Regions from separate parts of the Paraniabella yanshanensis genome, predicted to be linked through region 1. Evidence: riboswitches for the same ligand, from Rfam matches in the RefSeq annotation. Region 1 holds a riboswitch; the other holds the start of a gene.

The links. A riboswitch is a leader RNA that binds a small molecule or an ion and turns the genes downstream of it on or off. The one in region 1 is predicted to bind S-adenosylmethionine.
Region 2: linked by a shared signal. The riboswitch ahead of U0035_RS08855 (trans-sulfuration enzyme family protein) and the one ahead of U0035_RS06875 (O-acetylhomoserine aminocarboxypropyltransferase/cysteine synthase family protein) in region 1 are both predicted to bind S-adenosylmethionine.

Annotation. Positions count from the first base shown of each region.
Region 1 is NZ_CP139960.1:1,767,042-1,777,564, reverse strand. Features, by position in the region: gene U0035_RS06915 (alpha/beta hydrolase) at 33-647, shown strand; gene U0035_RS06910 (pirin family protein) at 698-1,411, shown strand; gene U0035_RS06905 (hypothetical protein) at 1,428-1,922, opposite strand; gene uvrA (excinuclease ABC subunit UvrA) at 1,928-4,771, opposite strand; gene U0035_RS06895 (hypothetical protein) at 5,027-5,734, shown strand; gene U0035_RS06890 (YiaD family glycine zipper/OmpA-like lipoprotein) at 5,948-6,622, shown strand; gene U0035_RS06885 (porin family protein) at 6,767-7,372, shown strand; gene U0035_RS06880 (porin family protein) at 7,544-8,245, shown strand; SAM riboswitch class I at 8,316-8,430, shown strand; gene U0035_RS06875 (O-acetylhomoserine aminocarboxypropyltransferase/cysteine synthase family protein) at 8,754-10,064, shown strand; gene U0035_RS06870 (homoserine O-acetyltransferase family protein) at 10,117-10,523, shown strand, end outside.
Region 2 is NZ_CP139960.1:2,190,737-2,201,259, forward strand. Features, by position in the region: gene nosZ (Sec-dependent nitrous-oxide reductase) at 152-2,125, opposite strand; gene U0035_RS08830 (c-type cytochrome) at 2,209-2,694, opposite strand; gene U0035_RS08835 (hemerythrin domain-containing protein) at 2,805-3,260, shown strand; tRNA gene U0035_RS08840 (tRNA-Cys) at 3,331-3,402, opposite strand; gene U0035_RS08845 (SDR family NAD(P)-dependent oxidoreductase) at 3,417-4,238, opposite strand; gene U0035_RS08850 (phytanoyl-CoA dioxygenase family protein) at 4,300-5,166, opposite strand; gene U0035_RS08855 (trans-sulfuration enzyme family protein) at 5,422-6,612, opposite strand; SAM riboswitch class I at 6,770-6,884, opposite strand; gene U0035_RS08860 (TSUP family transporter) at 6,953-8,257, opposite strand; gene U0035_RS08865 (sterol desaturase family protein) at 8,483-9,709, shown strand; gene U0035_RS08870 (hypothetical protein) at 9,725-9,964, opposite strand; gene U0035_RS08875 (hypothetical protein) at 10,144-10,503, shown strand.

The sequences.
Region 1 (10,523 bases):
CGGATAATTCAATAATTTTTTAAAAGCATATTATGCATTCAGAAAACATTATAACAGCGGGAAATATTAATGAACCTTCAAAGGCGTTAATCCTATTACATGGCAGGGGCGCCAGGGCAGCAGATATCTTATCACTGGCTGATCATCTCAATGTAAAAGATTACTTGTTACTAGCCCCGCAGGCCACTAACAACAGCTGGTATCCCCAATCGTTTATCGTACCTCTTGCGCAGAACCAGCCATGGCTGGATGGCGCCCTGGCATTGATAAAGGTCACCGTGGCAGCTGCTATAGCCAAAGGCATTGCGAAAGAGCAAATCTATTTTGCAGGTTTTTCCCAGGGGGCCTGTTTAACACTGGAATATATAACCCGCAATGCTGCAAGGTATGGCGGAGCAGTGGCTTTTACCGGCGGCCTGATCGGTGACCGTATTTATAGCGATCATTATAAAGGTAATTTTGATAAAACACCGGTTTTCATCGGGACCAGTGATCCCGACTTTCATGTGCCGGTTGAACGGGTGCACGATTCCGTAAACTTGCTGAAATCAATGGGGGCTGATGTTACGGAGAAGATATATCCCGGCATGGGACATACCATCAACACTGATGAGATCAGCCTGGCCAACAGCCTTATTTTTAAGTAAGGTCTTAGGCTTGAAACGTTTTACTTAAATTATTAAAGAAATCAAAAAATATGGAAACAGTTTTATTTCCTTCGGTGGATCGCGGTACCAAAGATATCGGTTGGCTACGCAGTAATTTTGTGTTTAGTTTCAGTAATTATTATAATCCGGTCAAAAGTGCCTTCGGTACTTTGTTCGCTTTTAATGATGATTACCTGCAAGTGGGAAAGGGGTTTGGTATCCACCCCCATATTAATATGGAGATCATCTCGATATTATTGAAGGGAAAGATGAATCATAAAGATACCATGGGTTACAGCACTGTGATTGAAGAAGGTGGGGTGCAAATTATGAGCGCCGGTAGCGGCCTAAAGCATGAGGAATATAATATTGGTGAAGAGAATGTGAATTTTTTGCAGATATGGATCTATCCCAAACAACAAAATATCAGTCCGCGTTATCAAACCCGCAGCTTTCCAAAAGCACAAAGAAAGAACCAGCTGGTTACCATTATTTCAAGTGAAGAAGGTTTGGCCCATTGCTGGATCAACCAGAATGCTAAACTTTCCCTGGGTTATTTTGAAAAGGGCCAACAGATTAACTACCAGTTCCGGCCGGAGAATATGTGTCTCTTTGTATTCAATATTTCAGGTGACATTACTGTAAACGGCCAGCCGGTACCTGGGCGTGATGCTATTGGCATCTGGGATACCGATAAAATTTCTATTGATTGCAATGAGGAAAGTGAATTTTTGATCATTGAAACGGTGATCAACCAAAAATAGTGGTGATTGGGGCTGTTTATACAAATAGCCCCCAGTCATCTGTGTATTCATCTTTTTCAAAAGTGCCGATCCATATTTTGAACAATTCCCTGAACTGGTCAATCTCTGCCCTGATCAAATCAACATATTGCTCTTCGGTCTCATCTTCAGCACCCAGAGTAAGCAGCGAGCTGGCTACGTGTTGTGCATTCTTACGAATGATAGCAGCATTCTCCATACGAAGCACATACATGCTTCCCACTTCAGAACTCCTGATCTTTACACCCACTTCGTATGCATCGCCTAACACCATGTATTTTAAATCGTCGGTGTAAGAAATGCTTTCGGCTTCCTCAGATTTGGTAGTGTCCAAAGCGCCTTTCAGCATCAGCATGATCTCCTTCCATTTCTGGTAAAGTGCTTTGCAGGCTTCCCTGGTGGGGTTCGGCTTCCATTCTTCACCTTCTTCATCATCCAGCGGAAGTCTTTCATCATCCCAGTCGGGCAGATCGCTCAGGTTGTCGATATGCATAGTGTTTAATTAAGTTCGGTTTTAAGAAAATGGCCAGTATAGCTTTCTTTACATCTTATGAGTCCTTCAGGCGTGCCTTCAAATAAGATCTGACCACCGCCATCTCCGCCCTCCGGTCCCAGGTCAATAATATGGTCTGCGATCTTGATCACGTCCATATTGTGTTCAATAATCAATACCGTATTGCCCCTGTCGGCCAGCTTATCCAAAACAGCAATCAGGTGCTTAATGTCCTCGAAATGCAGGCCCGTAGTCGGTTCATCTAAGATATAAAAAGTTTTGCCGGTATCTTTTTTTGAAAGCTCGGTACTGAGCTTTACCCGTTGTGCTTCACCGCCGCTGAGTGTTACGGCGCTTTGCCCTAATGTAATATAGCCCAAACCTACGTCCTGTAAGGTTTTTATTTTCCTGAATATATTGGGCACTGCCTGGAAGAATACAACAGCATCATCAACGGTCATGTCTAATACATCTGAAATCGATTTGCCTTTATAACGTATTTCCAGCGTCTCCCGGTTATATCTTTTGCCGTTACATTTCTCACAGGGCACATATACATCGGGCAGGAAATTCATTTCAATAACACGCATACCGCCGCCTTCACAAACATCACAGCGGCCGGTTTTTACATTAAATGAAAACCGGCCTGCATTATACCCGCGTATCTTGGCTTCAGGTACCGAGGCAAATAAAGTCCTGATATCAGTAAAAAATCCGCAGTAAGTAGAAGGATTACTGCGCGGTGTTCGTCCAATGGGCGACTGGTCAATCTCTACCACCTTGTCGATATGCTCCAATCCTTTTACTGATTTATGCGGCATCGCCTGCATTTTGCTGGCAGGGAAACAATGATTGCTTAAAATAGGATAAAGGGTTTCATTAATTAATGTAGACTTGCCGCTGCCACTTACGCCGGTAACTACAATCATTTTACCCAGGGGGAGTTTCACACTTACACCCTGAAGATTATTACCGGTTACACCTTTTAGTTCTACAAATTTTCCATTGCCTTTGCGGCGTTCCTTTGGAGTTTCTATTTTTAGATGCCCATTTAAGTACCCTGCGGTGATGGTATCCAGCTTTAAAATTTCTTCAGGTGTTCCTTGTGCTACTACGCGCCCCCCATGATGCCCCGCACGAGGGCCGATATCGATCAGGTAGTCGGCTGCCAGCATAATGTCCTTATCATGCTCCACTACTAAAACGCTGTTGCCAATATCGCGCAGGTTTTGTAAAGAGTGAATAAGACGCTGGTTGTCTCTTTGATGTAAACCAATAGAGGGCTCGTCCAATATATAAGTGATGCCCTGCAATTGTGATCCTATTTGTGTTGCCAGCCTTATCCTTTGCGACTCACCACCACTCAAGGTTCTGCTGGGCCGGTTCAGCGATAGGTAGGTAAGCCCTACATCCAGTAAAAAGCCTAAACGCTCTCTTATTTCTTTGAGGATATCTTTTGCGATCGCATTTTGTTTTTTGCTCAGGCGCAATTCAATGCCATCCAGCCATGCCGCCAGGTTATCCAGGTTGAGGTTGCTTAAATAAGCAATATTTTTATTATCGATCTTAAACCAGAGGCTTTCCTTTTTTAAACGGTCGCCGTTGCAGGAAGGGCAGGGCTGCAGTTCCATGAATTTTTCTACCCACTCGCGTAACCCTTCATTACTTTGCGTAGAAAGATACCAGCGCTTGAGCATCGGAATAATGCCCTCGTAACTTCCGGAATAATAATCAGGAATGGACTCATCTGTTCCGTCAAGATGTAATGACTGAACGGCATCTCCATCCCCATATAATAACAGGTCGAGCTGGGCTTGTGGTATATCTTTAAGGGGTTTACCCAGGTTGATCTTGTGTTTTCTGGCAAAAGCTTCTACCTGCTTAAATACACTGGCTTCCCTTTCTTCGCCTAACGGAGCAATGCCCCCTTCTTTAATAGTCTTGGAAGTGTCGGGCAGCACCAGGTTCATATTGATCACCGAACTGGTGCCCAGGCCACGGCAATAGGGGCAGGCACCATAGGGCGAATTAAAAGAAAAGGAGTTAGGAGAAGGCTCTTCGTAACCGATCCCTGTGTCTTCACACATCAGCATTTTTGAATATTGGGTAACTTCTGTTTCATCATTCACCAATACAAAGAGCAGGTCTTTGCCTAGCTTTAAACCCTGCTGAACGCTCTGACTCAGTCGTGCTTTTAAATCACCTGTTACCTGCAGCCGGTCCACTACCAATTCAATGTCATGGATTTTGTAACGATCTACCTGCATTTTTGCTGTAATGTCTTTGATCTCCCCATCGACACGAACTTTTAAAAATCCCTTCTTGCGTACATCTTCAAATAGTTCCCGATAATGGCCTTTGCGCCCTCTTACTAATGGAGCCAGCAGGTTTATTTTTTTGCCATTAAACCGATCGAAAATATTTTCCACGATTTCTTCTTCGCTCCACTTCACCATTTTTTTGCCCGTGTTGTAGGAATAGGCTTCGCCTACCCGTGCATAAAACAAACGGAAAAAATCATATACCTCGGTAACGGTACCTACTGTTGATCGGGGGTTTTTATTGGTGGTCTTCTGTTCAATTGAGATTACAGGGGAAAGGCCTGTGATCTGATCCACATCCGGCCGCTCCATATCACCAATAAACTGGCGTGCATAGGCGCCAAATGTTTCCATATAACGACGTTGCCCCTCTGAATAAATGGTGTCAAATGCCAGGGAGGATTTCCCGCTGCCGCTAATGCCGGTGATAACTACCAATTCGTTCTTGGGTATAGATATATCGATGTTTTTCAGGTTGTGGACCCTTGCACCGGTAACATCAATCGTATTTAAGTCTTTATTTTTCAATTTATTCCCCTCGTTTTTTGTGAATTTAGTACGTGCAAAATTAGTGCGGATCTAAATCATAACTAAAATCTAAAATAAAGGTTTAATCGACGGTAAATAAATTTTGGCATAATAATTTCTTTTTAGATGGATTGATTCCAATAGCGTCATACGGTGATACGGGACCTTATTGGATTTTAATATAAACAAGACCGGGATGCAGGTAGCTTTTAACCCAATCCTGGTGTGACCATTAAAACCGTAAAAAAACGACAAATGAAAAAGAACTTTCTTTTAGCAGCGGTGCTCTCTTTAACTATAGCTGCCACATCTTATGCTCAAACATCTGCTACGCCCGAAGTACCCCGGAATTACAAGCCACAGCCTAAGGAGTTAGCTCCTATGCCCGGGGAATTAACGGATGAAATGATATTTCCGGTACTGGGTAAGTACGACTATGTAGATAAAGAGGGAGCAGTTGCAAGTGTTACTATAACGAGGGATGCTGAAAATAAAGGGGTTGTTTGGGTGAATGGTATGCCACAGGGTAAATTTAAAGCAGATCTGAAATTATCACCCAGTACCTATAAAATCCCGGTACAGAAAACACTTCAGAATGATGTAGACGGTGTAGTGGCTACTGATGATGCTGCTACTACTGATGGAACCGGAAAACCATCGCCAAGATACTCAGGCAAATCATTAAAAGAGGGTACGTTGATTTTTGATTCAGCGAGTCATAAATTATATGTGAATGTAGGTGCTAAGTTTGATGAAGAAAATCCTGCAGCTATATTCCCTGAAATGACAGCGGACGATAGTACTGCAATGGAGGTTTCAGCTGAGGAAGTTGATGCAACGCAAGAAAATGCAAAAAAGTCAGAGAAAAAAGATAAGAAAAAAACTTCCCTTGCCAAGGGAACCAATTATGTGTTGACCAAAGTTGTAGAAGTAGCTGCAGCGCCTGTTAACACACAGCAGTAAACAATGTCCTATAAAAATTTGTAAAAGGTTGCCTCGTAAGGCAACCTTTTTATATGTTCATTTGTCTATATTCAAAATTCACTGGCACGTAGTTTGTTAACTGCCTGTTAGGGACATGAGAAGATTAGGGTCAGGTGAAAATAAAAGCATATATGTTTGATGTTAGCATTTATTTTTGCAGCTTTAATATTATAAATCTTAAAAACTTATTCGATGAAAATTGTTAAAACAACATTATTCGCCACTGCTTTTGCAGGTTTAACTTTAGCAGGTTGCGAAAGTGCAACCAGAACTCAAAAAGGTGCGGCCATTGGTGTTGGTGGTGGTGCTGCCGTAGGCGCGGTAATTGGTAAAGCTACAGGTAACACAGCTTTAGGAGCTATCATTGGTGCCGCTGTTGGTGGTACTGCGGGAGCTATTATTGGAAAAAAAATGGATAAGCAGGCGGAAGAGATCAAGCAGGAGGTACCGGGTGCGAAAGTGGAAAGGGTCGAAGAAGGCATCGTGGTAGAATTCAGCAGTGCCGTATTATTTGGTTTTGACCAGGCTGCACTAACTACTGCATCCAAATCTACCTTAGACGACCTGATCACCATTTTGAATAAATATCCTGATACAGATGTGGAAATACAGGGGCATACCGATAATACCGGTACAGAAAAGTACAACCAGGCCTTATCTGAAAGAAGGGCCTCTGTTGTATCCAATTATCTGGCAGATAAAGGAATTGGCCTGCAAAGGTTAAGCACTATCGGGTATGGTTTGAGAAATCCTAAATACTCAAACGATACACCCGACGGCCGTTCTAAAAACCGTCGTGTGGAATTCCTGATCACTGCAAACGACAAGATGAAATCTGACGCCGCTAAAGAAGCAGGCACAAAATAATCAGAAAACTTTAAGGTAAATGGTCTTGTTGTCCGTTTACCTGATCAATCGGTTCGCATTTTTAATCCGTATCTTATGGAACTATATTCGCAGCGTTTTGTGCGAAGCTCCATCAGACCATTTATTACATAAAAAATTATACTGATGAAACTCAAAAAATTACTATTTGGAGGTTTGTTATTTACAGCGTTTAGTTTAACAGCGTTACAATCGAATGCGCAGGCAGGCCGTTTTGGTGTGAATGCAGGAGTTAATTTCTCCAATATTACCGGGAAAGATGCTCCGGATGCATATAAATTAAAAACAGGATTTCAGGCTGGTGTAACCTATGATATAGGTATTGCCGATGATTTTGTTGTTCAACCTGGATTGAGCTACGTGCAGAATGGTGCTAAAATAGACGGTTTTGACGCGAAAGTACAATTGAATTATCTTCAATTGCCTATTACTTTCCAATATCAGCCAGAATTAGGTAATGGCCATCTCCTGTTAGGTGTTGGTCCATATGTGGGGCTGGGCATTGGACAAGTTAAGGGAACCGGCGGTGATCTGACGATAAAAAGAGATTGGGATCAGGCAGGTTTTAAGAAATTCGATGCTGGTGGAAAATTATTGGCAGGGTATCAACTTAGCAATGGAGTTTCTTTAAACCTGAATGCTAATTTGGGACTGGTGAAATTGCCTGATACTGATAACCCGGCGACTATCAACAACACTTCGTTCGGAGTAACGGTTGGATACAAATTCTAAGTCAATAATATCTGGATATTCGAAGCCTTCGGTTACAGCCGAAGGCTTTATTGTTTGGATAGCTAACAGGCTAAATTTTAACTTTTTGTAGCACTGTTGCGGATCTAAATCTTACTGCGTCTTAGACGCCAACATCGTTTATATTTGCAGTTAACTTAAAATTTAAAGCTTATGAGATTAAGACCGTTTTTATTGGTGCTGATGCTGACTTCTTTTTTGGGAATCTTTGGTTCCGCTAAGGCTCAGCTAGGTGTTCGGGCCGGTTTTAACGCCTATAATGTGATCTCCAGGGATGGAAATGGCAATGAGTTATATGGAGATCCCAAGCTGAATCCGGGTTTTCATGTAGGTGTAACCTATGATTATCTGATTGCGAATAATTTTTATGTACAGCCTGCAGTCTTGTTTAGCACCAAAGGCTATCGCATCAAAAATGTTGGAGAGACTGCTTCTTTTGAATCTTATATGAATCCCTATTACATAGAAATGCCGGTAAACATCCTGTATGCACCCAGGCTTGGGAAAGGCCGCCTTTTACTGGGAGCAGGGCCGTATATCGCTTATGGCATTGGTGGCAGAGGACAGAACTATGATAAAAAAATAGAAGAAGGAGTTGTGGTACGGAACGATCAAAGCGCTAACCTCCAATTTCTGGACGATGTAGCCGACCTTAAAGAGGGAAAATGGGCTTATGGTAAAACATGGGATTATGGCGTTCAGATATTGGAAGGATATGAGTTTAATGACCGACTATCATTCCAGGTTAATGCGCAGCTGGGTTTAGCCAATATTTATCCCGACAATAAAGGTGTTACATCTACTAACAAGCTAAGAAATATTGGTTTTGGCCTTTCAGTAGGCTATATATTTTAAATTGGTTTCTTTGACAGAACAGTTTTTTATTTGATATTTCTGCTTTATATTTGCGCCTCGTTCTTTTATATACTTATCAAGAAAGGCAGAGGGTATGGCCCTGTGAAGCCTTGGCAACCTGTTCCCGGTTTAATGGAACAAGGTGCCAATTCCAACTCCGGATTTTATTCGGAGAAAGATAAGCCGGTAGTTTCAAATTCAAACATCTCATTAATATGTGAAGCCCGCCTGCTTATCTGGCGGGCTTTTTTATTGCTTTTCTTGCCGGGTATATTACCTGAATGGAAAGCCAAAATGAATTTTATTTTGTAATAACAAAAAATGGAAATATTTTAGAGGAGATGTTTCAACAAACACATACAGGATCTTCTTCTACCATTGCCTTTGCAATGTGTTGCTGTATGCGTTGTATGCCCCTGCGGGCATAATATATCTTCTAAGGCTCAGGCCTTTCCATACTATTTTTTGCGGTTATTCCATTTTATTCTTCATTCTTATAAACATTTTTATGAGCCAGAAACTACATTTCGACACTTTACAATTACACGCCGGTCAGCAACCCGATCCCACAACCGGAAGCCGGGCTTTGCCCATTTATCAAACTACTTCTTACCAGTTCAAAAATGCCGAACATGCGGCGAATCTCTTTGGATTAAGAGAGTTTGGAAATATCTATACCCGTATCATGAACCCCACTACGGATGTATTTGAGCAAAGGCTGGCAGCCTTAGAAGGGGGTGTGGCTGCGGTTGCGACTGCTTCAGGACAGGCCGCACAATTTTTAGCCATTACCAATATCCTTGAAGCAGGGGACAATTTCGTAAGCACATCTTTTGTATACGGTGGTACTTATAACCAGTTCAAGGTTGCTTTTAAAAGATTGGGTATTGAAGCGCGGTTTGCAGAAGGTGATAATGTGGACAGCTTCCGGACCAGAATTGACGATAAAACCAAAGCTATTTACCTGGAAACCATTGGCAATCCCAAATTGAATATACCGGATTTTGAAAAGTTCGTGGCATTAGCAAAGGAATTCGATATCCCATTGATTGTTGACAATACATTTGGAGCCGGCGGTTACCTGTTCAAACCCATTGAGCATGGAGCTAATATTGTAGTGAATTCGGCCACAAAGTGGATAGGCGGCCACGGTACAAGCATTGGTGGTGTTATCATTGATGGGGGAAATTTCAACTGGGGGAACGGTAAATTTCCACATTTTACGGAGCCTTCAGATGGATATCATGGTCTGAAGTTCTGGGAAGTTTTTGGGGAAGGTAATCCGCTCGGCCTGCCTAACATTGCATTTGCTATCAGGGCGCGCGTGGAAGGATTGAGAGATTTTGGTCCGGCACTGAGTCCTTTTAATTCTTTCCTGCTATTACAGGGAATTGAAACCTTATCGTTACGGGTGCAACGCACTGTCGATAATGCATTGGCTCTGGCTAAGTGGTTGGAAGCACACGATCAGGTAGAATTTGTATGGTATCCGGGCCTGGAAAGCAACGAATACCATGAGTTGGCTAAAAAATACCTGACCAATGGTTTTGGAGGCGTACTGCAGTTTGGAATAAAAGGCGGTATAGAGAACGGCAAGAAGTTTATTGATAGTTTAAAGTTGGTAAGCCACCTGGCTAATGTGGGTGATGCTAAAACGCTGGCTATTCATCCGGCTTCTACTACGCACGAGCAATTGAGCGATGAAGAAAGAAAAGGCGCGGGTGTATTGGATAACCTGATACGCATCAGTGCCGGTATAGAATATATAGATGATATAAAAGCGGATTTTGAGCAGGCTTTTGCTGCTGTATTCGCATAACACAAATTAAAACTGTCTCAGGGCAATAGCGTTGAGACAGTTTTTTATCAATATGAAGCAAGAGGTTTTTAAGTATAGCGGGTTGTTTGTACTGGAGAGTGGAGCAGTGTTGCAGAACCTGCACCTGGCTTATACTACGTATGGAACGTTAAGCAAGAAAGGTGATAATATCGTATGGATATTTCATGCGTTAACAGCTAATAGCTGTCCGCATGAGTGGTGGCCTGACATGATAGGGCAGGGACGGGTATTCGACCCTGCCAAACACTTTATTATTTGCGTAAATATGCCGGGTAGCTGCTACGGCAGCATCAGTCCCCTCGATGTTAATCCTTCAACCGGGACGGCTTACTATCATCAATTTCCTTTTTTTACGATAAGGGACATGGTACATGCTTACCGCCTGTTGCAAGCCCGTTTGGGAATTACAAAGATCAAAGTAGGAATAGGCGGAAGTAC
Region 2 (10,523 bases), 420 kb from region 1:
TTTTTGACAACTACATAAAACACTAACTTTTCTGTGCATGCCCGTGACTTCTGTGAGAAATTGTTTCTGAAGCTGCTGCGGACATTCGCCTATGCAAAAAAAGCAGTGTGCTATTACACACACTGCCTGCTTTTCTGGTTTTGGCCTACAGCTATTGCGCACCCTTACCTTTACCTAAACTAAAACTTAACGGAACATTACTCCCCTTAGGAGACACCCTTACATATCCCGACATTTCCTGGTGCAGGGCAGAACAAAAGTCTGTACAGTAAATAGGGAAGATTCCTGTACGATCCGGCACCCATTTCAACGTGAGTGTTTCCCCGGGCATGACCAATAGCTCTGCGTTGTTGGCGCCTTTTACACCAAATCCATGTGGTACATCCCAATCCTGCTCCAGGTTAGTTACATGAAAGAAAACCTCATCACCTAATTGAACGCCCTCAATATTGTCTGGTGCAAAATGGGAGCGCACTGCGGTAATATATACATGTACCTTGTTGCCATCTCTCGTTACTTTAGATTCTTTTTCCCCTTTAGTAACAAAAGGATGTTTATTGGCATTGATATCAAAAATTTTCAGTTGCTGATCCCTGATAAGTTCAGCAGGTACAGCCTGTGCATAGTGAGGCTCGCCTATCGTAGGAAAGTCAAGTATCAATTGCATCTTATCACCACTGATATCATACAGCTGGGCGCTCTGAGACAATTCAGGACCGGTTGGCAAGTAGCGGTCTTTAGTTATTTTATTATACGCAACCAGATATTTACCAAATGGCTTTTTAGTATTTCCGCCGGGAACCATCAGGTGTCCAACAGAATAGTAAGTAGGTTGTCGATCCAGCACTTTCAGTTCTTTGATATTCCATTTTACCACTTCTGACGAAACAAAGAAAGAAGTATATGCATTGCCATTCGCATCAAATTCAGTATGTAAGGGCCCCAAACCGGGTTTTTCTACTTCTCCGTATAAAGCCGATTCATACTTAATAACCGGTATACCTGCATATCCCTCCTGTTCAAAAGATTTATCAGCAATCGCTTTCTGAATTTTATCATAGCTGAATACCGGTAGTAAAGCCGCCAGCTTGCCACTACCTACAATATATTCACCGCTGGGATCAACATCACAACCATGGGGCGACTTAGGGCAGGGAATAAAATATACGATATCCGGGAACTCTGTTATATCTAATACGATCACTTCTTTCTTCATTTCCGAGGTTGCCGTATGTGTCTCTTCATTATATTTATTATGCGCATAATTCACCGGCTGCTTCTTACCCTTGCCTGCCTTAACATACTCCTCGGCTTTCTTCCAGTTAACAGCCATTATAAAGTCTTTATCTTTTTGTGATGCATTTACTTCCAGTAAGGTGTTCGCCTGCTCAGAGTTATAGCAACTGAAGAAGAACCATCCGGCTGATTTTCCTTTACCAGCACGCGCCAGGTCGAAATTAATACCCGGTGTTTTCAATTGAAAAGCCAGGTTCATGTCACCGCTCGTTTTGTCAATGCTGACGAAACTGATATGTCCTTTAAAATTGTCTTTATAAGTATCAATAGGCACATCGCTATTGCTACCATCTTCCGGAACGCTGAAACGTGTACCGGCCACTATGTATTCTGAATTTTCGGTTCCGAAGGGAGAACTATGATTACCCGCACTATTAGGCAATTCGATTATCTCTGCGGTACGGAATGTTTTCAGGTCAATGCGTGCCAGTCTCGGAGTATTATTGCCGTTTACGAATACCCACTTTCCATCTGCCACCCCATCTGACATTGACATTTCCACATGATGTAAATCATCCCAGGGTACAAAACCATGAGAAGTATTCAACATAGGTTTTGTTTCCTCGCTATAGCCCCAGCCCTTTTCAGGATCGACGGAAAAAACCGGTATTACACGAAGCAGTCGTCCGCTGGGCAGTCCGTACACACTTAACTGCCCGCTAAAACCACCCGACACAAAATTATAGAACTCGTCGTATTTACCCGGAGCAACGTATGTTTTGACTGCGGCATCTCCACTCACCGCGTTACTGGTTCCTTTTGGTTTGCAGGAGGCGGCATATAGCGAAACCAATGCCAACAACGCAACCGATACTTTTTTGTAAAGCATAAACTATTAGTTAATTGTAATTAATTATGATCTCTTCAGTTGTTTCTTAAGCGAACACGAGCCGTCAGAGAGTCCGCTAACTGTTATTTGGCCCCATCGTTCTGACGCATATATTCCACAATTGCCCTTGCCTCTTCTTCTGCCAGGTTTTGATTAGGCATGCGAACCAGGCATAACTCCAGCTGTGCCTGCACTTCGGGATCTTTATCGATCATCGGATCCGGATTTGTAATAAAATTCATGATCCAATGGGGAGTTCTTCTTTCTGTTACACCCTTCCAACCCGGGCCTACCAATTTTTCGTTTGTAACTTTGTGACAGGAAAAGCATTTGGTTTCTGCAATAGTTTTTCCATTTGCAGCTTTAGCGGTATCCAAAGCGCCTACCGTTACATTGGTTTCGTCAAACTTACCCTCCCCCCGTTTAGGGTCGTACGATGCTGATTCTGTTGTGCCTGCCTGCTGCTCCGGAGCCGCTGTTGAAGGGGCTGATTGGTTACCATCGCCTCCACAGGAAGCAATAAACAAGGCCAACACCAGGCTACACATTGCTATAGTTTTCTTTTTCATTTTGTGATTTTGATTAACCAAAAGTACCTGGCTATTCTGCATCGCATTATGACTGGAATCATATCCCCTTTAAAATTCCAGGAATACCTTACGGCCTAAAATCAGGTAACATGCAAAGACATAGCAGTATAATTCCCCTTTCACGAGACCATCATACAGGTTTGCTTTGTTGCTGGAAATTAAGACAGGGCATCAGGAAAAGCATTAAAGCTGAACGGATGGCAGCCTACCTGCTTTATTTTTGGAACACGCACCTTGTAAAACATTTCAAGGAAGAGGAATCATTATTGTTTAATACCACAGATGACCCCTTATGTACTCAGGCTGTTCTCCAACATGAAGAATTTCAAACACTGGTCGGCAAGATTCAATCAACTGCGATCACTGAAGAGATAGCACAATTTGCCGACTTATTGGAACATCATATCCGGTTTGAAGAAAGAGTGGTATTTCCACACCTGGAAAAATCTTTTAACCAGGAAAAGCTAGCTAGTTTAGGTAAGCGAATAGAGGATTTACATGCCCAGCCAGTTCCCGACGATTTCCCGGATGAATTCTGGAAGTAGCTTATAAAAAGAGAGATCAACATTTGGATAACTGACCGGAGTTTATCCAAATGCTGAAACAATAAAAAAGACGCCGCGGAAGGATTCGAACCTCCGTAACAGGTTTTGCAGACCTTTGCCTACACCACTCGGCCACGCGGCTTTATAAAAGAAAGATCAGTATTGCGTAGCGACTTCCTGATGTACAGATGCCTCAGCCTTCCTGGGCTTGTATATATTTGCCGCGACTTTCTCTATCCATATTTTAGGTACGAACCGGGTTATATAGGCATTAACCTTATTCGAAAATCCCGGAACGATCTCCGACTTGCGCTTAAACAAACCCTTAACAGCAATAGCAGCTACTGCCTGTGGTGTCATATTAAACCGGTCGGCTGTTTTTAGTGTATGAGCCGCCATGCCCGCTCTGGTTACAAATGCTGTATCTGTGGCTCCGGGAATAAGGCAGCTTACCGAAACCGGTGTATCTTTTAACTCAAACCTGAGGCTCCTGGTGAATGACACTACAAAAGCTTTAGATGCTGCATATACCGATAAATAAGGTACCGACTGGTAACAGGTAGTGCTGCCTACATTCAACAGATACGATTGGGAAAATCTTTTCAGCACCGGTATAAACGCATGCGCTATTCTCAACTGCGCTTTGATATTAACATCAATAATGTTGAGCTGATCGTCTATCTTCAGTTCGATAAAAGGGGCATTCAATCCATAGCCTGCGTTATTGACTATAACGTTCAGGTAATTGTGATACCAACGAGTACGATCAAAGATAGTTTGGGCTGCTTCCGGTGTGCTCAGGTCCTGTACAATCGTAACAACATCTACATAGTAATTATCCCTGATGTACTGCGCAGCGTCCAGCAACTGCCGTTCATCTATATCTATGAGTATTAATCCTCTTTTCTGTTTCGCCAGTTCAACTGCAATAGCATTGCCTATACCTTTTGCAGCGCCGGTTATTAAAACATACGACATAATTAATTCTAATTTTTTCGCTTGATATAGCTTTTGATTAAAGTAAATAGTAAAAGGGGGATCATATGGTGGGTGTTAATTCGGGCGTAAAAGCAGGTGTAGCTTGCTTTTTGGGTTTAGCTAAAGCCAGCTTCGCCAGTTTGTGATAGAAAGGAGTGCCGCTCAACTCATGCTTGGGTTGGTAAGCACCGGTTACTACCGGGATGTACATTACGCGGCGGCGGCTTTGCGCTCCAATGAAAGGAGACTGCTGTACGCGGTGCCAGAGACGCCCGTCATGAACCGTCAGATCTCCCGCTTCAATATCAAGACCCACTTCTTTATCATCTGGTTTATGATCGATAAAATATCTTTTCCTGAAGAATAAGGTCAGCAAGCCCTTACTATGGGTGCCAGCCAATACTCTTAACCCGCCATTGCTTTGAGGGCAATCATCCAAATGCAACCCTACATTTAACATCGGTTTAATACGTGAACCTAAAAACAGATCGCGCGGGCTGTCGGTGTGCCAACCTAACCTTGTAAAACCACTGTGCTCGGTATTCAGATAATGATTTACCACCAGGCCATCTTTCTCGGTCTCACCAATACGACCATCGAATGGCGCTAACAGGTTTACCAACTGCTGTACCTTATGGCTTTTTAAAAACTCCTTCAGCACTTTACTATATTGCGACGCAAATGCGATGCGCTGTATCAACGGAGCGCCGTTAACGTCTGAACCAAATTTTAAGGGAATGCCGTTAACCGCAGTTGCTCCTTTATTCAATAAAAAGGTCTCAACCGATTTTACTTCAAATAGTAATTGCTTCACGGTGTGTGCCGAAACAAACTGTTTGAAATGCAAAATACCATGTGTTTTTAAATGTTGTGTGTGCAGGGAAGTTATTCCATCGTAATAGTGAAACTGCTGTGTAGCCTTACTCATAATAATAAAGCATTAAAGTGTTAAAGAAGAAGAAGAGAATAATAAAACCGGGTGATGCTACCCGTTAAATCAATTAGCAACAACAACAGCCGCAAAGTGTGGAAGCCAACATGCGTTCCCTGCGGTTATAAAAGCTATATGTTGCAGACAGTAACATTTATTATCAGATGAGAAAACAAATATAAGAAGAAAATATTAGTCTACCAAAAAAGTAGACTAATATTTTATAACTATTTTTCCCTTTTTGTTTTTATACTATCCCAGATAGTGACCGTTAAATTTTGTATTTTTCTGTTCTGATACCGAATGTGCGAAGGCCTGCTCCAGGTCATTGATCAGATCACCGGTTTCCTCCAAACCCACTGACAGCCTGATCAGGCTATCGCTTACTCCGGCTGCTCTTCGTTTCTCTACGGGAATACTTTTATGCGTCATAGCGGCAGGATGACATAAAAGACTTTTCACTCCACCCAGGCTTTCGGCCAACCTGAAATATGTTGTAGCAGTAACAAACTTTGTAGCGGCGTCTTCTGTATCTTCTTTCAAAGTGAATGAAACCACTCCCCCAAAACCGCTCGCCTGTTGCCTTGCTATAGCATAATTAGCATGCTGCTCCAGTCCCGGGTAAAAAACTTTTTCTACAGCCGGATGCTGTTCCAGGTACCTGGCAACCTCAAGCGCGTTGATACAATGCTGCTTAACCCTGAGATGTAATGTTTCAACTCCTCTTATGATCAGCCAGCATTCAAATGGTCCTAATACAGCGCCACTGGCATTTTGTATAAACTTTATTTTAGCGCCCAGTTCTTCTGTTTTTGTTACTACCACTCCTGCTATTAAATCGCAATGCCCACCCAGGTATTTGGTAGCAGAATGCACTACTATATCGGCGCCCAGTAATAAAGGTTGTTGCAATGCCGGAGAAGCAAAAGTATTATCAACACAAAGCAGGCAGTTGTTGGCTTTAGCGATCCTGGCAATGGTAGCTATGTCAGATATTTTCAGGGTAGGATTGGTAGGCGTTTCAATCCAGATCAGCTTGGTTTGAGGAGTAATAGCTTCAAAAACATTATTCGTATTCGTACTATCCACATATTTTACTTTGATGCCGAACTGCTCATATACATGAGTGAAAAGCCGGAAGGCCCCTCCGTAAATATCATCTACCGCTACAATCTCATCACCACTTTGCAGCAGCTTTACTACGGCGTCAATAGCAGCCAGCCCACTGGCAAAAGCAGCGCCGGTGTGGCCGCCTTCAAGGCCTGCTAGGATCTTCTCCAAAGTAGCTCTTGTTGGGTTATTCGTTCGTGAATAATCATAGCCGAGGTTTACACCAGGAGCCTCCTGCACAAAAGTGGAAGTTTGATAAATGGGAACAGCAATTGAACCTGTAAGCGGATCTACGGGTATACTGTGAATGGTTTGTGTTGCGTTGTTGCTCATGACTGATTTGTTTTTTTAAGATGAATAATTATATGATCATCAAACCTTATCAGGAAAAACATTCGGTAGCGGCTTATTGTAAAACAAAAAAGCTCACCCCGTAAATCAGGATGAGCTTTACTATTTTACTAAAAATAACATTTGTAAGCTGAACGCTGACTTATCTGCCCCCGGTATACCGGAGATGGATTTGGCACCTTTTTCACAGCAATGCTGTGAAGAGGTTGTCAAGGCTTCATTGGGCCATTACCCTCTGCCTTTCTTGATAAGAGATTGAAAAGAACTATTGCAAAAGTAAAGCTTATGATTTTTAAATTCCAAAACTTTACTGCAGTATTTTTTATAACAGTTTGATTAAGATCCTGGCACTCCACACAATCACCAGTACACCCAAGAGAATGAAAGCCGTTCTCCGAGGCAATCTTCCGGCCAGTTTCGCTGCAAATGGTGCTGCAATCAAACCACCGATAATAAGGCCAACAATAGTTTGCCAGTGGCTCACTCCCAACAAAATGAAAAAGGTAAAGGCGCTGGACAAGGTCACAAAAAATTCAGTGAGACTTACAGATCCGATCACATATTTAGGCGTACGTCCTTTTGTAATGAGCGTTGTAGTAACCAAGGGCCCCCATCCCCCGCCCCCGAAGGAATCTAAAAAGCCTCCGGCTCCTGCTAAAGCGCCATATCTTCGAAACTTTTTCCTTACTACTTTTTTCTTAAACGCATTGGACAATATTTTGACTCCCAGGAAAAGTGTATACACTGCCAGTATAGGTCTCACCCAATCACTGAACTTTTCTCCGAGATATACCAATAAAACAGCCCCGGCTATTGCGCCGACAACGCCCGGTAACAACAAGGTCTTGAACAATTTCTTATTAACGTTACCAAACTTATAATGGCTATATCCTGATGCACCACTGGCGAACATTTCTGCGGTATGTATACTGCCGCTAATGGCGGCCGGACTTACTCCTGCAGATAACAATATCGTGGTGCTGGCTACGCCATAACCCATACCCAGTGCACCATCAACCAGCTGTGCAACAAAGCCCGCGGCCAGCATAATCAAAAATGCCCGATCCAATGAACTATACAGGTTAACTGCATGTATCCTGATTTCCTGGAAAGGCCAATAAGAAAAGATCATATGTCCAATCAGCATAAAGCCAAACGCAGCCAATGCATAGGTGGCAATTCTCTTATTAGACAGTCCTTTTAAACCGCCCTTTGCAGTTGATAAGGCATTGCCATCCACATTTTCAGTATGCAGAGCAGATTGTCCTATACGTACGTTGGCCAAACCGTATTCAGCTGCGTCACTATTGATCTGGTTGATTAATGCAAAATCGCCGGTCGCTATAATGACTGCATCTGCATGTTGTATATCAAATGGATCGTAGGGCCGGTCTTCTACAACAACTTTTCCATGTGTATCAGCCCATCCTTTCAAATCTTCACTTAACTGTTCTGCTATAATACGCACTTCTGCTCCCGGTGCACTATTATCAATTTCTTTAAGATGCCGGATAGCCATGTTATCGCCGCCAATAACAAGCACCCGCAAGCCTTCCATGCGCAAAAGAAAAGGAAAAGAAGCTCCTGCTTCGTTTGCTTTCTTAATAACAGCTGCCTCATCATTCATAACCTGATACTCAATTTTCCCCGACTCCTGCTCAACACCTTAACAGGTGAAAACACATTAGTCTATAATTTTAGTGGACAAAAATAGGTGATTTTTTTATGTTTCCGATAAAAAAAAATTTCTTATTAATCAGGCACTGAAATTTTAGTTTTTTACAACATCCTATATTGAACAAAACAATACCTTTGAATAGTCTATATAAAAAGTAGACTAAAATCAGTCATCATGCATTTAAATTTCTTAGCGTTTGCTATTCCGCTGTTTCTTTTTTTTATAGCCTGCGAGTACCTGTATTCTAAAAGAAGCGGGAAGAATTTTTTCCAGTATGCAGAGTCGGTAGCGAATATCAATGTGGGTATAGCCGAACGCTTACTGGATCTTTTTACGACAGGTTTGTTCTTTTACTTCTTCACCTATGTATACAAAAATTTCGCCCTGTTCGATATTAAAGAAAACTTCCTGGTATGGGTCCTTCTCTTCCTGGTTACCGATTTTATCTGGTACTGGTACCACCGGTTGGCGCATGAGATCAATGCTTTTTGGGCAGCACATGTGGTGCACCATCAAAGCGAAGACTTCAATTATACGGTTTCCGCAAGGATTACTGTATTTCAGGCGGTCATACGCAGTTTATTCTGGGCCGTATTGCCCTTGTTAGGTTTTCCCCCGTTGATGATATCTATCTTACTACTGGTACATGGTATCTACCCATTTTTTATCCATACACAGGCGCTGGGCAAATGGGGATGGTTTGAGAAAATACTGGTAACGCCTACACATCATGGTATCCACCATGCATCCAATCCTGAATATCTTGATAAAAACTATGGAGATGTATTGATCATCTGGGACAAGCTTTTTGGCACTTTCGTTGAAGAAAATAAAAATATTAAAATAACATATGGCCTGACCAAACCATTGGAAAGCCATAGCTTTCTGTGGCAACACTTTCACTTTGTACTGGAAATATTGCTCAACTTTTACCATGCAAAAGGTTTCAAACAAAAATGGCGTACGCTGTTTGGAAAGCCAGATGACCTGGATTCGCGGTACCGGGACATCCTCGAAAGGAAGTTCTTACGCCATCGGCGTACAAAAGAAACACCCACAAAAGCTATGCGCTACTACGTAAGTATACAAACTGGCATATCATTGCTGGTGCTTTTTATTGTCTTATTATTCGAGCAGTATTTTTCGGCAAAGTCGCTCACCCTGTTCTCGCTTTTTATCATCATCAGCCTGATCAATTGCGGCGCTATACTTGATCAGCGCCGATGGATATCTTACCTGGAAATAGCCAGGGTATGCCTGGTGTTATTCATACTATACTATTATCAGCCTTCCAGCTATACCGCTACCTTATTTGTATCAACTATTATGATCGGCATTATATACTTCAGCGATATTCAACGATTTTATACGCGTATTTTATACAGCAGATCAGAAAGCTGACCGAAGGTTCAGTCTTTAGTTGTTCGACTTGAATGATACGACTGCGGTAACAATACCGCTCTGTTCCGGATGCATTCCTTCCTGAAATTTTATATCTTCAATGATCACTTCAGGATAGTCGCTGATACGCTGTTCTACCTGCACTTTTAAAGACCGGAATATGGGCAGATCAATCATTTTCTGATCTTTCTCCATAGCACTTAAATCTTTCTTTAAATCGGCTTTATTTAAGTCGATTGAAATAGGTTCGAGCATAGCTTTTATAATTGAGGGCTTCAAAATGGTTGGTCAACCTTATGGCTGCCAGGCTTACCAAAAATAAACAATCCTTACAGTATAGTTGCCAGAAGTTTTCAGAGACATATAGCTGCATTATGATTTTTTTTACATTTCTTTTGGTATTTCAAACATGAATATGCAACTTTGTTGCAGTTTTGAAACAATTGGCTACACATATCAGGCATCTGTTGAAGCAAGCCGGGGCACTGGGATGCTTCCTCCTGCTTTCCTTTGTGCTTTATATACAGGCCTTCCATCATCACCACGACTGCGCCGAAACAACCCATACCACACAGATAAAAAAGCTTACTGGCGGAAAGGAGCAGTGCTCTATCTGCGATCATATTACGACGCGTAATATCAGTGGAGCTCCGGAACAATTGAGCTATTCTTTAGATCCGCCACAACCCCTGTCTTACAATCCATATAGCTATTATATCACAATCGCCCGCGAGCTTTTTATACATGCCTATACCAATAAGGGCCCACCCTCTTCTAACCTATTTGTTGTCTAATCAACCTTAAAGGTTTCTTT